Regions from separate parts of the Enterobacter sp. fkY84-1 genome, predicted to be linked through region 2. Evidence: predicted binding sites of a transcription regulator. Region 2 holds the regulator's gene; the other holds the start of a gene.
The links. Region 2 encodes CRP, which controls carbon source genes, mostly activating them, when cyclic AMP is high. Its sites were predicted from a motif close to ATGTGANNNNNNTCACAT; they were not measured.
Positions count from the first base shown of each region.

Region 1 (7,284 bases), 980 kb from region 2:
TTTCACCCTTCGTGATGACGGCGGCGATATGGTTGATACGCTGTATCCGGTTCTGTCGTGGCTGACCTGGCCGCTGTCGGTGGGTAAATGGACGGTGGAAGGGATTGAAACCCGTGCGCAACTGCTCGACTCTGATGGCTTACTGCGCCAGTCTTCTGACCCGTATATTATGGTGCGAGAAGCGTACTTCCAGAATCATGACTTTATTGCTAACGGCGGTAAGCTGAAACCGGAAGAGAATCCAAACGCGAAGGCGATCGAGAACGAACTAAAAGATATCGATTCGGAGTAAATAAAAAAGGTGAGCAATGCTCACCTTTTTCAATTCCTGTGCGATTAGAACGCGTAGTTGAAGTTCGTACCGAACAGCCAGGCTTTACCTTCAGAGGTAAACTCGTAAGGGCCTTCCTGGAACGTCACTTTCTGACCGTGCATATAAGATACGCCCGCATCGATAGATGCATTCTCGTTGAACGCATAAGTCGCGCCTGCACTTATCCAGAAGCGGTCCTGATCCGGAATGGAAATGGAACGCTTGTCTGCCGGAACCGGGCTGTCGTCAAATGCGATACCGGAGCGGAAAGTCCAGTTTTTATCGTAGTAGTAGGTGGTACCCAACGCAATACGATAAGCGTCGTGGAAGCTTTCGTCCTTATAGAACAGCGTTTGACCATTGCTTCCGGTCGCTTTCAGCTCCTGGAACTGGCTCCAGCTGGTATAGGCCAGGCTGTAGTGGATCGCCCATTGCGGTGCAACGCGGTTATAACCGGAGACTTCCCACATTTCTGGCAAATGCAGTGACAGCGAACCTGGAACGGTCTGGTTTGACGTTCCCCAAGGAATGGTGGTACCCGCACCAGGAACCACGTTGTTCACAGGCTTCAGGATGCCGCTCTTGTAATCGCCGTCGAAGTCAATTTTCACTTCGGAGCGATAGGTCAGGCCCCAACGGTTGTTTTTGTCCAGCTCGTACAGGATACCGGCGTTCCAGCCATAGCCCCACTCATCACCTTCAAGGCTGGCAATTTTATTGCTGTTTTTTGGCAGGCGAGCAGTTTGCTCCCCGGAGTAACGTTCAATTTTGGCATCGGCGTAGACGGCATCAAAGCCCAGACCAAAGCTCCAGTTGTCGTTCAGGCGATAAGCACCACTCAGGTTCAGGTTCAGCGTAGTAAGGTCTGTTTTACCGCCGTATTCACCAGCCGGGTAGTTGCTATTGAACTCGGTAGCAAGGCCGTAGTTAGAGGTTACGGATGCTCCCCAGCCAAACTGTTCATTGATAGGCGAAACGAAGTGCAGGTTAGGGACCCATGCTGTTGGGGCAATATTGTCCGCTTTAAGGCTCGCACCCGTGTAAGGCGACTTGCCAGAAATGTTGACATCAGGATCGATATAAACCGCACCGGCAGAGAAAGTCGGACGATCAAACATCATGATCAATGCGGGGTTACGACTTGCGTTACCCGCATCATCAGCAATAGCGCCTTCCCCTGAATACGCGCGGCCAAGGCCAGAGGAAGAAAATTCGTTTAACTGAAAGCCCGCTGACCATGCGGAAGTGGAGACGAGTGCCACTGCGACTGCCAGCGCAGTCTTGTTGAACAGGGTTTTCTGGCTCATGACCATAACCTCATTGAGTTATTTTTATTCAATAATTGTTACATACCGTAACAGGAGCGCGAAGTGTAGGGTCTGAGGTATGACAGACAAATCAGACCAGTGGCCAGAGTATAGGTCCGACCAGCCTGAATGTTGCAAGTTTGTTTATTAATATTTTCAAACATGTTTCGTGAAACGAGATCTGGTTGGCAAAATTGTGACCATCGCGACTCACCCAAAAGGGTGGTTTTTGTTTTAGATCATTTTTTAGTGTGATATTGGTCACTTATCCGATTTTGCGCCATTAACGGCTGGAGAGAGCCCGCGCCGGGGCGTAAAATAGCAGCATCGTGTTTATCTCGCGCGCTGCGCGAATACAGAGGAAATTGAGCTATGAGTAAATGCAGTGCTGATGAAACCCCGGTTTGCTGCTGTATGGATGTTGGCACCATCATGGACAACTCCGATTGCACCGCGTCTTACAGCCGTGTGTTCACCAACCGCGCCGAAGCGGAAGAGACCCTGGCCGCGCTGAGCAAGCGTGCGCGTGATGTTGAATCCGAGCCGTGTGAAATCAAGTCGACCTTTACCGAAGTGGAAGGCGGCGTGAAGCTGGATATCGACTTTGTTTTTGCCTGCGAAGCTGAAACGCTGATTTTCCAGCTGGGTCTGCGTTAATTCCTGCGGCCTGATGCCCTCACCCCGACCCTCTCCCACGGGAGAGGGCGCAAGCATTAAAAACGGTAACCTACGGGTTACCGTTTTGCTTTTACCTTGCGTACCCGGCAACATACCGCACAAATGCCCCTGCCATACAGGGGCATTTTCTTTTTCTTCTCTGTGTTTTAGCTCGCACTTTTTCGTTTCCCCGATTGGCTGAATGTAAAAAAATGGTTAAGACTATTATCAGGTCAGACCACTTAGTGTTTGCGAATATTTTTTTACAGGGGAGTGTTATGAGTCAGGCATTACCGCTTATTACCCGTCAGGGCGATCGCATTGCCATAGTCAGTGGATTGCGCACGCCATTTGCGCGTCAGGCAACGGCGTTTCATGGCATACCGGCCGTCGACCTGGGGAAAATGGTAGTGGGGGAGATGCTGGCTCGCAGCGAAATTCCGCCGGAGGTCATCGAACAGCTGGTCTTCGGCCAGGTCGTGCAGATGCCTGAAGCCCCCAACATTGCGCGGGAAATCGTCCTCGGTACCGGGATGAATGTTCATACCGATGCCTACAGCGTCAGCCGCGCCTGCGCAACCAGCTTCCAGGCCGTGGCTAACGTCGCCGAAAGCCTGATGGCGGGCACCATTCGCGCCGGGATAGCGGGGGGAGCGGACTCCTCTTCGGTACTGCCAATTGGGGTCAGTAAAAAGCTGGCGCGCATCCTGGTGGATGCCAACAAAGCCCGTACGACGGGTCAGAAACTCAAACTCTTCTCGCGTTTACGTCTGCGCGACCTGATGCCTGTACCTCCTGCCGTCGCGGAATACTCCACCGGCCTGCGCATGGGCGACACCGCCGAGCAGATGGCCAAAACCTACGGCATTACTCGTGAACAGCAGGATGCGCTGGCGCATCGTTCACATCAGCTTGCGGCAAAAGCCTGGTCGGAAGGCAAGCTGACCGATGAGGTCTTGACCGCCTATATTCCGCCCTATCGCGAACCGCTTGCGGAAGATAACAATATTCGTGGCACGTCAACGCTGGCGGATTACGCCAAACTGCGCCCGGCGTTTGACCGCAAGCACGGCACCGTGACGGCGGCGAACAGTACGCCGCTGACGGACGGGGCTGCCGCCGTGATCCTGATGACCGAATCCCGTGCAAAAGAGCTGGGCATTACTCCCCTGGGCTATTTACGCAGCTACGCCTTCACCGCCATTGACGTCTGGCAGGACATGCTGTTGGGTCCGGCATGGTCCACGCCGCTGGCGCTGGATCGCGCGGGGCTGACGCTGGCTGATTTAACCCTGATTGATATGCACGAAGCGTTTGCCGCGCAAACCCTGGCAAACGTCCAGCTGCTGGCAAGCGAGCGTTTCGCACGTGATGTGCTGGGCCGCGCGCATGCCACGGGTGAAGTGGATCAGAGTAAATTCAACGTGCTGGGTGGCTCTATCGCCTACGGTCATCCGTTTGCCGCTACAGGGGCGAGGATGATCACGCAAACATTACATGAACTCCGTCGCCGTGGCGGTGGGTTTGGCCTTGTTACCGCCTGTGCGGCGGGCGGCCTTGGCGCAGCAATGGTTCTGGAGGCTGAATAATGGATATGCCATCTGCATTTAATCTGACGGTTCGCCTCGATAACGTGGCCGTTATCACTATTGATGTGCCTGATGAAAAGATGAATACCCTGAAGGCCGAATTTGGCGTTCAGGTGCGCGCGATGCTAAAGCAGATCCGCGAGAACAAAGCCATTCGCGGCCTGGTGTTTATCTCTGCCAAACCCGACAACTTTATCGCCGGGGCGGATATCAACATGATTGCCCGGGCGCAAAGCGCGCTGGAAGCCGAAGAGCTGGCGCGTCAGGGCCAGCAGGTGATGTCGGAGATCAACAGTCTCCCAATCCCGGTCATCGCAGCGATCCACGGTGCGTGTCTGGGCGGTGGGCTGGAGCTGGCGCTGGCCTGCCACAGCCGCATCTGTACTGACGATGCGAAAACCATTCTGGGCCTGCCGGAAGTGCAGCTGGGCCTGCTGCCAGGTTCTGGCGGAACGCAGCGTCTGCCGCGGCTGGTGGGCGTCAGCACGGCGCTGGAGATGATCTTAACCGGTAAACAGCTGCGTGCCCGTCAGGCGCTGAAAGCCGGTCTGGTCGATGACGTCGTGCCGCAGTCCATTTTGCTGGAGGCCGCCGTTGAGCTTGCGCTGAAAGGGCGTCAGGCAAAACGTCCTCTGCCGGTTCGCGAGCGCGTGCTGGCCGGTCCGCTGGGGAGAACGCTCCTGTTCAATATGGTGGGCAAAAAGACCGAACAAAAAACCAAAGGCAATTACCCGGCGGCAAAGCGGATCCTCGACGTGATCGAAACCGGGCTGTCGCAGGGCAGCAGCAGCGGCTATGCCGCGGAGGCCAAAGCCTTTGGCGAACTGGCGATGACGCCGCAGTCACAGGCATTGCGCAGCATCTTCTTCGCCAGCACTGACGTCAAAAAAGATCCCGGCAGCAAGGCGGAGCCTGCGCCTCTGCGTGCCATTGGCGTACTGGGTGGGGGGCTCATGGGCGGCGGTATCGCTTTTGTTACCGCCAGCAAAGGCAAATTGCCGGTACGCATCAAAGACATTAACCCTAAGGGAATCAACCACGCGCTGCAGTACAGCTGGCAGAACCTTGATCAAAAGGTCAAACGCCGCCATATCAAGGCAAGCGAGCGTGATAAAACCCTGGCAATGATCTCCGGTACGACGGATTACAGCGGTTTTGTGCACCGCGATCTGGTGATTGAAGCCGTGTTTGAGGATCTGGCCCTTAAGCAGCAGATGGTGGCAGACATTGAGCAGCATTGCGCCCCGCATACCATTTTTGCCTCCAACACGTCGTCATTACCGATTGGCGATATCGCGGCGAAAGCCGCTCGTCCGGAGCAGGTGATCGGGCTGCACTTCTTTAGCCCGGTAGAAAAAATGCCGCTGGTGGAAGTTATTCCACACGAGACTACTAGTCCGCAAACCATCGCCACGGTAGTCAAACTTGCGAAGAAGCAGGGTAAAACGCCGATCGTGGTCGCAGATAAAGCCGGCTTCTACGTCAACCGTATTCTGGCGCCCTATATTAATGAAGCCATGCGGCTGCTGACGGAAGGCGAGAAGATCGAGCACGTCGACGAGGCGCTGGTAAAGTTTGGTTTCCCCGTTGGCCCAATCCAACTTTTGGATGAGGTGGGAATAGACACCGGCACTAAAATTATACCTGTGCTGGAGGCAGCTTATGGCGATCGTTTTAGCCCGCCTGCAAACATTGTTTCTGCAATTTTGAAGGACGATCGCAAAGGCAGAAAAAATGAACGCGGTTTCTATCTTTACGGCGCGAAAGGGCGTAAAAGCAAGAAACAGGTCGACCCTTCGGTTTATGGGCTTATTTCGACCACCGGTCAGGGAAAACTGTCTGCCGTTCAGTGCGCTGAACGTTGCGTGATGATGATGCTCAATGAAGCGGCGCGCTGCTTTGGTGAGCAGGTGATCAAGAGCGCACGCGATGGCGACATCGGCGCGGTATTTGGTATTGGTTTTCCGCCGTTCCTTGGCGGCCCGTTCCGCTACATGGATACACTCGGCGCGGGTGAAGTGGTTGCCATTTTGCAACGTCTGGCCTCGCAATATGGCCCACGGTTTACACCGTGTGACGAATTATTGCAGATGGCGGAACGGGGCCAGACATTTTGGCCTGCACGGGAAACTGATTTCGTAAACTGAAGTCAAAGAAGGGTAAATCCTGAGGTGAATGAACCTGTTCTGGCGATTTTGTAAACAGAGATTGACTATACTTACGCCATTGAGGTAAAAAACAGCGTTTCATTCATCGAATGGATCAGGCACAATGCCCGGCCATCGGGTTTTCTACCTCTTAGCATTTATCGCGGGTAGTTAACGCCGGTGATTCTGGTTAACAAAAGCGGTGCAATATGCAAGTTTTCATCATGCGTCACGGCGACGCGGCACTCGATGCCGCCAGTGACTCAGTACGTCCTTTAACCGTCTGTGGCTGCGACGAATCCCGTCTGATGGCAACCTGGCTTAAAGGTCAAAAAGTGGACATTGAACGCGTTCTTGTGAGTCCGTTCCTGCGTGCAGAACAGACGCTGGATGTGGTAGGGGAGTGTATGAACCTGCCGTCCAGTGTGGATGTTCTCCCCGAACTGACACCATGCGGTGATGTCGGCCTTGTCAGCGCTTATCTTCAGGCGCTGTGCAATGAAGGTGTCGCTTCCGCACTGGTCATTTCCCACCTGCCGCTGGTCGGCTATCTGGTATCTGAGCTGTGCCCGGGCGAAACGCCGCCTATGTTCACCACTTCCGCGATTGCCAACGTCACCCTCGACGAAACCGGCAAAGGGGTCTTCAACTGGCAAATGAGCCCGTGCAACCTGAAGATGGCAAAAGCGATCTGACGTGACGTGTGACAGGGCGGGGTGCTATATCTTTCCCGCCCTTCTGTCAGGGCAACTCTGGCGGCTGCCACTCCTCAACTTCAATCAATACCAGCAAGGCGGCATCTCCGCCGTACTCTTTCGGTGCCTGATGAAACGCCATTACGTGTGGGTGCTGAGCCAGCCACAGCGGCGTCTGTTGCTTGAGGATATGTTTCCCGTGGCCATGCATCACGCAGGCGCAAAAAACATGTTCGCGGCGACAGGCGGCAATCAACGCCCCCAGCTCCTGTTTCGCCTGCATTTGCGTTAAGCCGTGCAGATCCAGAAACAGCTCCGGCGAATAATCTCCCCGGCGTAACTTTTTCAGTTCGAAATGGCTGACGTCCTCGCGCACGTATTTCACCGCGCCCTGGGTATTAAGCAGCGGCTGAAACTCGTCTGAAAAGTAGTGGCTATTATCGGCCTGCTCCTGCAGCAGCCGTTTGACCGGAACTTCGCTGATTTTTTTACGCAGCGGGCGATGGACGATGGTGTCCTGCGCGATTTTCCGCGTCCCGGTCATTAGCTGGCGGAAGAGCGCCTGATCCTCCTCGC
Region 1 is NZ_CP169393.1:3,332,192-3,339,475, reverse strand. It holds gene mlaA (phospholipid-binding lipoprotein MlaA) at 1-292, shown strand, start outside; gene fadL (long-chain fatty acid transporter FadL) at 337-1,620, opposite strand; gene ACEPLT_RS15935 (YfcZ/YiiS family protein) at 1,993-2,277, shown strand; gene fadI (acetyl-CoA C-acyltransferase FadI) at 2,556-3,866, shown strand; gene fadJ (fatty acid oxidation complex subunit alpha FadJ) at 3,866-6,013, shown strand; gene sixA (phosphohistidine phosphatase SixA) at 6,223-6,708, shown strand; gene smrB (endonuclease SmrB) at 6,755-7,284, opposite strand, start outside.
Region 1: ACEPLT_RS15935 (YfcZ/YiiS family protein) is a predicted target of CRP. The motif match lies at 1,870-1,887, and genes of this name have one in related genera.

Region 2 (7,284 bases):
CCAGCTGTGCGGCGGTGCGGGCGACGTCTTGCGCCCTGGCATCACCGCCGAGCATCGCCACCGCGCTGACCAGCAGCCCCAGCGCCCAAATCGCGCCGCGATGGGTGTTTACGCCACCGGTTGCGGCCATCATCTGCTGCTCGCCTTCGCGACCGAGTCGCCCGACGGTTTGCCGAAGTGCGATATCTGCCGGGCGCTGCCAGCTTTGCAGCGCCAGTGCCTGAAACGTGGAGGTCAGGCTGTGCGCGGAGCACTCCATCAGCGCAAGGGATAAATCGTGGTGCGCGCCGTTCCCCCGACTGTCCACCAGACCGGGTTTCGGGCTTAAACGTGCTTCGTCAATCAGACACTGCGTGGCGGTTCGCGCCAGCCATTCGGCACCGCCTTCAACCTGAATCTGGGGGAGAAGTTTCATTACCAGCTCCGGAATTTCGCAGGTGGGTTATAGAGACCGCCGGACCATTCCACGAGATCAGACACGCTGCCTGCCGCCAGCAGAGAGCGGGTGGCATCAGTGCGGCGAATCCCCATATCTTCCGGATAGAGCACCTTGCCGCTCTGACGCAGTTCCGCCACGCGTTTGGCATCCACGCCCAGACCGATGTCGGTGATCCCCGCGACGGCGGCGACCATGGCGCGACGCTCTTCCAGATCTTTCGCCCGATAGAGGTAGGCAATCCCCTCTTCCGTCAGCACGTGGGTGACGTCATCGCCGTAGATCATCACCGGCGCCAGCGGCATACCGGAGGCTTTCGCCACGTCAACGGCATCGAGTTTTTCCACGAAGGTCGGCTTCACGCCCGCCTGGAAGGTTTCCACCATCTGCACGACGAGTTTTTTGCCGCGCTGCATTGGGTCAGGTTCGGTGATCATGTTCAGCCAGGCTGGCGTGGCGTGGCGACGACCGTGCGGGTCGTGACCCATGTTTGGCGCACCGCCGAAGCCGGACAGACGACCACGGGTCACGGTTGAGGAGTTGGCGTAGCCGTCCACCTGCAGCGTAGAGCCGATGAACATATCCACCGCGTACTGACCTGCCAGCTGGCAGAACGCGCGGTTGGAGCGCATGGAGCCGTCGGCACCGGTAAAGAAGACGTCCGGACGCGCGCGGATGTACTCTTCCATCCCCAGCTCGCCGCCGAAGCAGTGCACGCTCTCGACCCAGCCGCTTTCAATAGCCGGGATCAGCGTCGGATGCGGGTTCAGCGTCCAGTGTTTACAGATTTTGCCTTTAAGGCCGAGCTGTTCACCGTAGGTAGGCAGCAGCAGCTCAATCGCCGCAGTGTTAAAGCCGATCCCGTGGTTCAGGGACTGCACCTGGTGTTCCGCATAAATACCCTTGATGGCCATCATCGCCATCAGGATGTGTTCCTGTTTAATCAGGCGCGGGTCGCGGGTAAACAGCGGTTCGATAAAGAACGGCTTATCGGCCACCACCACAAAGTCAATCCACGAACCCGGAATGTCCACGCGCGGCAGGTCACACTCGTCATCCACCAGCTCGTTCACCTGCGCGATGACGATGCCGTCATGGAACGCGGCGGCTTCCACCAGCGCCGGGGTATCTTCGGTGCTCGCCCCGGTATAGAGGTTGCCTTTGCGGTCAGCTTTAAAGCCAGCAATCAGCGCCACGTTGGGCGACAGGTCGACGTAGAGACGGGAGTAGAGTTCGATGTAGGTGTGAATCGCGCCGATTTCGAGCTGACCATCCTCCAGCAGTTGGGAGATGCGCAGGCTCTGCGTCCCGGAGAAGGAGAAATCCAGCTTGCGGGCGATGCCTTTCTCAAAGATATCCAAATGTTCGCTACGGCCAACGCTCGGCATGATCATATGCAGGTCGTGGACGATCTGCGGGTTCACTTCGGCCAGCGAGCGGGAAAGGAAATCGGCCTGCTTCTGGTTGTTACCTTCCAGCACGACCTTGTCGCCTGGCGCGATCAGTTTTTCCAGCATGGCGACGAGATCGCCGGTTGGCAGTACCTTGCCCTGCACCGGTACGGAGGCCAGACGACGCGCTTTTTCGCTGCGTCGCGTGTTCCATTGCCGGGTGGGTGTTTGCCCAGATAACATTATTAACCTCCTGATTCAGCTAATCATTTTGATTTGCTTAACGTTGAGTAGAGTGTGCGCTCTGGTGAGAAAGGCATCAATTAAGCGTAGAGCTGAATCATTAGCCTGAGAGTAATAATCAAGGTAAATATTTGTGATCGGGATCAGTTCATGTTTCGGAAAACCAGGCTAAACGGGGTACAATTCGGAAAGTATCGTTAATTTCCGACAAGAATCAGCATCGCGCCTATGACCCAAATCATTCCATCAGGCTTCGACATTGCCGCCGAAGACAGCACTGAGTTCGTGCCTATGCGCGGCGTCGCCAATCGCCATTTGCAGACCATGCTGCCGCGACTGATCCGCCGCAAGGTGCAATTCACCCCACACTGGCAGCGGCTAGACCTGCCAGACGGTGACTTTCTGGATCTCGCCTGGAGCGAAGCGCCGGATCAGGCTCGCCATAAGCCGCGGCTGGTGGTTTTTCACGGTCTGGAAGGCAGCCTGCACAGCCCGTATGCGCACGGGTTAATTGAGGCGGCCAAAGCGCGCGGCTGGCTCGGCGTGGTGATGCATTTTCGCGGCTGCAGCGGCGAGCCGAACCGGCAGAAGCGTATCTATCACTCGGGTGAAACCGAAGACGGCACGTGGTTTTTACACTGGCTGCGGGACAACTTTGGCACCGTGCCCACCGCGGCCGTAGGCTACTCGCTGGGCGGAAATATGCTGGCCTGCCTGTTAGCTAAAGAAGGGGAAAGCGTCCCGCTGGATGCCGCCGTCATCGTCTCCGCCCCGTTCATGCTGGAGCAGTGCAGCTACCACATGGATAAAGGCTTTTCACGCGTCTATCAGCGCTACCTGCTCAACCTGCTGAAGGCCAATGCCGCGCGTAAACTGAAAGCCTACCCGGACACCCTCCCGGTAAGCCTGCGCCAGCTGAAAAAAGTGCGCCGCATACGCGAATTCGACGATCTGATCACCGCGAAAATTCACGGCTTCGCCGATGCAATTGACTATTATCGTCAATGCAGCGCCATGCCGCTGCTCAGCAAGATCACGCAGCCAACGCTGATCATTCACGCCAAAGATGACCCTTTTATGGATCATCACTCGATTCCCGCTCAGGAATTCCTGCCCGACAACGTTCACTATCAGTTGACCGAGCACGGCGGCCACGTCGGGTTTATCGGCGGCACGCTGCGCCGCCCGAAAATGTGGCTTGAGACGCGTATTCCTGACTGGCTAACCCCTTATCTGGACGGTGCAACATGATTATTCCCTGGCAGGATCTGGCTCCCGAAACGCTCGATAATCTGATTGAAAGCTTTGTATTACGCGAAGGCACCGATTATGGTGAACAGGAACGCTCGCTTGAGCAAAAGGTCAACGATGTAAAGCGCCAGCTGAAAAGCGGCGACGTGGTGCTGGTGTGGTCAGAACTGCATGAGACGGTCAATATCATGCCCCGCAACGCGTTTCACGGCTGATCTTCCACCCTTTTCAGTCAGGGAGTTGCTATGTCTGCCAGACATCCGGTTATTGCCGTTACGGGGTCGAGTGGTGCGGGAACCACCACCACCAGCCTCGCATTTCGCAAGATTTTCGCCCAGCTGAATCTCCGTGCGGCGGAGGTCGAAGGCGACAGCTTTCACCGCTACACGCGCCCGGAGATGGACATGGCCATCCGTAAGGCGCGCGATCTGGGTAAACACATCAGCTACTTCGGTCCGGAAGCCAATGACTTCGGCCTGCTGGAACAAACCTTTATTGAGTACGGCCAGAGCGGTAAAGGGCAGTCCCGCAAGTATCTGCATACCTATGATGAAGCCGTTCCCTGGAATCAGGTGCCTGGCACCTTTACCCCCTGGCAGCCCCTGCCGGAACCTACCGACGTGCTGTTCTACGAAGGATTACACGGCGGCGTGGTCACGCCGCAGCACGACGTGGCGCGCCACGTGGATCTGCTGGTTGGCGTGGTGCCTATCGTTAACCTGGAGTGGATCCAGAAGCTGACGCGTGACATGAGCGAGCGCGGCCACTCGCGCGAAGCAGTGATGGATTCGGTGGTGCGCTCCATGGAAGACTACATCAACTTCCTGACGCCGCAGTTTTCCCGCACCCATATCAACTTCCAGCGCGTGCCGACGGTGGACACCTCCAACCCGTTCGCGGCCAAAAGTATCCCATCCCTGGATGAGAGCTTTGTGGTGATCCATTTCCGCAATCTCGAAGGCATTGACTACCCCTGGCTGCTGGCGATGCTGCAGGGCTCGTTTATTTCTCACATGAATACATTAGTCGTACCGGGCGGAAAAATGGGGCTGGCGATGGAGCTCATCATGACGCCGCTGGTGGAGCGATTGATGGAAGGGAAACAGATCGCGTGAGTTTTTTGCCCGGTGGCGCTGCGCTTACCGGGCCTACGGTCGTGCTTTTGTAGGGCGGGTCAGCGAAGCGCCACCCGCCAAACATTAAGCCTCGATCACTTCATACGAATGGGTGATTTTTACCGCTTTCTCCAGCATTAACGCCACAGAGCAGTACTTCTCCGCAGACAGGTCCACCGCACGTGAAACCGCCGCGTCTTTCAGTTCTTTACCGGTGACCACAAAGTGCAGATTGATGTGGGTGAACAGGCGTGGCGCCTCTTCGCGGCGTTCTGACGTGAGTTTGACCTCACAATCCGTCACGTCATGACGGCCTTTTTGCAGAATCGACACCACGTCAATGGCGCTGCATCCCCCTGCCGCCATCAGCACCATTTCCATTGGGCTGGGCGCTTTATCGCCGGAGTTACCATCCATCAAAATCTGATGTCCTGACGCGGACTCGCCCAGGAACGTTAAACCTTCAACCCACTTCACGCGCGCTTGCATATTCTTAAACTCCAACGTTGCATTTTTGGTGACAGATTACGCGTGCGTTACATTTCTCGCAATGGAAGGCGACCTGCATCATGCTGAAGCGAGACACCAGGAGACACGCGGCGAAAGCTATGCTAAAACACTCAGGATGCTACAGTAATACATTGACGTTACACATGTATGCAGAGGACATCAAACTTTACTGGCTGCGAAACGTTACGGTAGCCGACTTCCCAGGGTATGGGTAAGAATTCGATTGCAACCCCAGAGTCCGGATGCATCTGATGACTCTGGTGACAGCTTATAACAGAGGATAACAGCGCATGGTGCTTGGCAAACCGCAAACAGACCCGACTCTCGAATGGTTCTTGTCTCATTGCCACATTCATAAGTACCCATCAAAGAGCACGCTGATTCACCAGGGTGAAAAAGCGGAAACGTTGTATTACATCGTTAAAGGCTCGGTGGCAGTGCTGATCAAAGATGAAGAAGGGAAAGAGATGATCCTTTCTTATCTGAACCAGGGCGATTTCATCGGTGAACTGGGCCTGTTTGAAGAGGGCCAGGAACGTAGCGCCTGGGTTCGTGCAAAGACAGCATGTGAAGTGGCTGAAATTTCTTACAAGAAGTTCCGTCAGCTGATTCAGGTTAACCCTGACATTCTGATGCGTCTCTCTTCCCAGATGGCGCGCCGTCTGCAGGTCACCTCAGAGAAAGTGGGCAACCTCGCCTTCCTGGACGTGACGGGCCGCATCGCACAAACTCTGCTGAACCTGGCGAAACAGCCGGACGCCATGACCCATCCGGACGGCATGCAAATTAAAATTACCCGTCAGGAAATTGGTCAAATCGTCGGTTGCTCCCGTGAAACAGTGGGCCGTATCCTGAAAATGCTGGAAGATCAAAACCTGATCTCCGCCCACGGTAAAACCATCGTGGTTTACGGAACGCGTTAATTCCGCTTAAACGGCGTGCCATCGCAAGGTGTCACGCCGTTTTTGTCTCTACTCCTCATGTGGCGCAGGCTGATCTATCACCCGGAAGTTAACTACGCACTGCGACAAACGCTGGTGTTGTGTCTACCCGTGGCCATCGGCCTGATCCTCGGACACCTTCAGCAAGGCCTGCTCTTTTCCCTCGTGCCCGCCTGCTGCAACATTGCTGGCCTGGACACACCGCATAAGCGCTTTTTCAAACGTCTGATCGTGGGCGGCTGCCTGTTTGCTGGCTGTAGCCTTGCCGTACAGCTTTTACTGGCCCGGGATATCCCGCTGCCGCTGATCCTGACGGTGCTGGCGATGACGCTCGGCGTCACGGCGGAAATCAGCTCGCTGCACGCCCGCCTGCTTCCCGCCTCGCTGATTGCGGCCATCTTCACGCTGAGCCTCGCCGGGAATATGCCGGTGTGGGAGCCGCTACTGATCTACGCGCTGGGGACACTGTGGTACGGGCTGTTTAACTGGTTCTGGTTCTGGCTGTGGCGGGAACAGCCGCTGCGCGAATCCCTGAGCCTGCTCTATGTGCAGTTGGCGGAATACTGCGAAGCCAAATACACCCTGCTCACCCAGCATACCGATCCGGAAAAAGCCTTACCGCCGCTGCTGACGCGCCAGCAGAAGGTGGTGGATCTGATAAGCCAGTGCTATCAGCAGCTGCATATGCTCGCCGCCAACAAGAACCACGAGTACAAACGGCTGCTGCGCACCTTCCAGGTAGGCCTGGATCTGCAGGAGCATATCTCTGTTAGCCTGCACCACCCGCAGGAGGTGCAAAAGCTGGTTGAGCGCAGCCACGCCGAAGCGGTGATCCGCTGGAACGCGCAGACCGTCTCGGCACGCCTGCGCGTGCTGGCTGACGATATTCTCTACCACCGCTATCCCACGCGCTTTAACATGGAAAAACAGCTCGGCGCGCTGGAGAAAATCGCCCGTCAGCATCCGGATAACCCGGTCGGCCAGTTTGCCGCCTGGCACTTCAGCCGCATCGCCCGCGTGCTACGCACCCAGCGCCCGCTTTATTCCCGCGACCTGATGGCGGATAAACAAAAACGGCTTCCCCTGTTGCCCGCGCTCAAAAGCTATCTATCTCTCAAATCGTCCGCCCTGCGCAATGCCGCACGAATTAGCGTCATGCTCAGTATCGCCAGCCTGATGGGCATGGCGCTGCATCTGCCGAAGCCCTACTGGATCTTAATGACCGTGCTGTTCGTCACCCAGAACGGCTACGGCGCCACGCGGGTGCGTATTCTGCACCGGGCGGGCGGCACCATGGCCGGGCTGATCATTGCAGGCGTAACGCTGCACTTCCACGTGCCGGAAGGCTATACCCTGGCAGGCATGCTGGCGATCACGCTGGTGAGCTACCTGATTAT
Region 2 is NZ_CP169393.1:4,310,823-4,318,106, forward strand. It holds gene ACEPLT_RS20700 (triphosphoribosyl-dephospho-CoA synthase) at 1-415, opposite strand, end outside; gene mdcA (malonate decarboxylase subunit alpha) at 415-2,070, opposite strand; gene ACEPLT_RS20710 (hydrolase) at 2,299-3,321, shown strand; gene ACEPLT_RS20715 (YheU family protein) at 3,318-3,536, shown strand; gene ACEPLT_RS20720 (phosphoribulokinase) at 3,567-4,436, shown strand; gene ACEPLT_RS20725 (OsmC family protein) at 4,521-4,925, opposite strand; gene crp (cAMP-activated global transcriptional regulator CRP) at 5,237-5,869, shown strand; gene ACEPLT_RS20735 (YccS/YhfK family putative transporter) at 5,927-7,284, shown strand, end outside.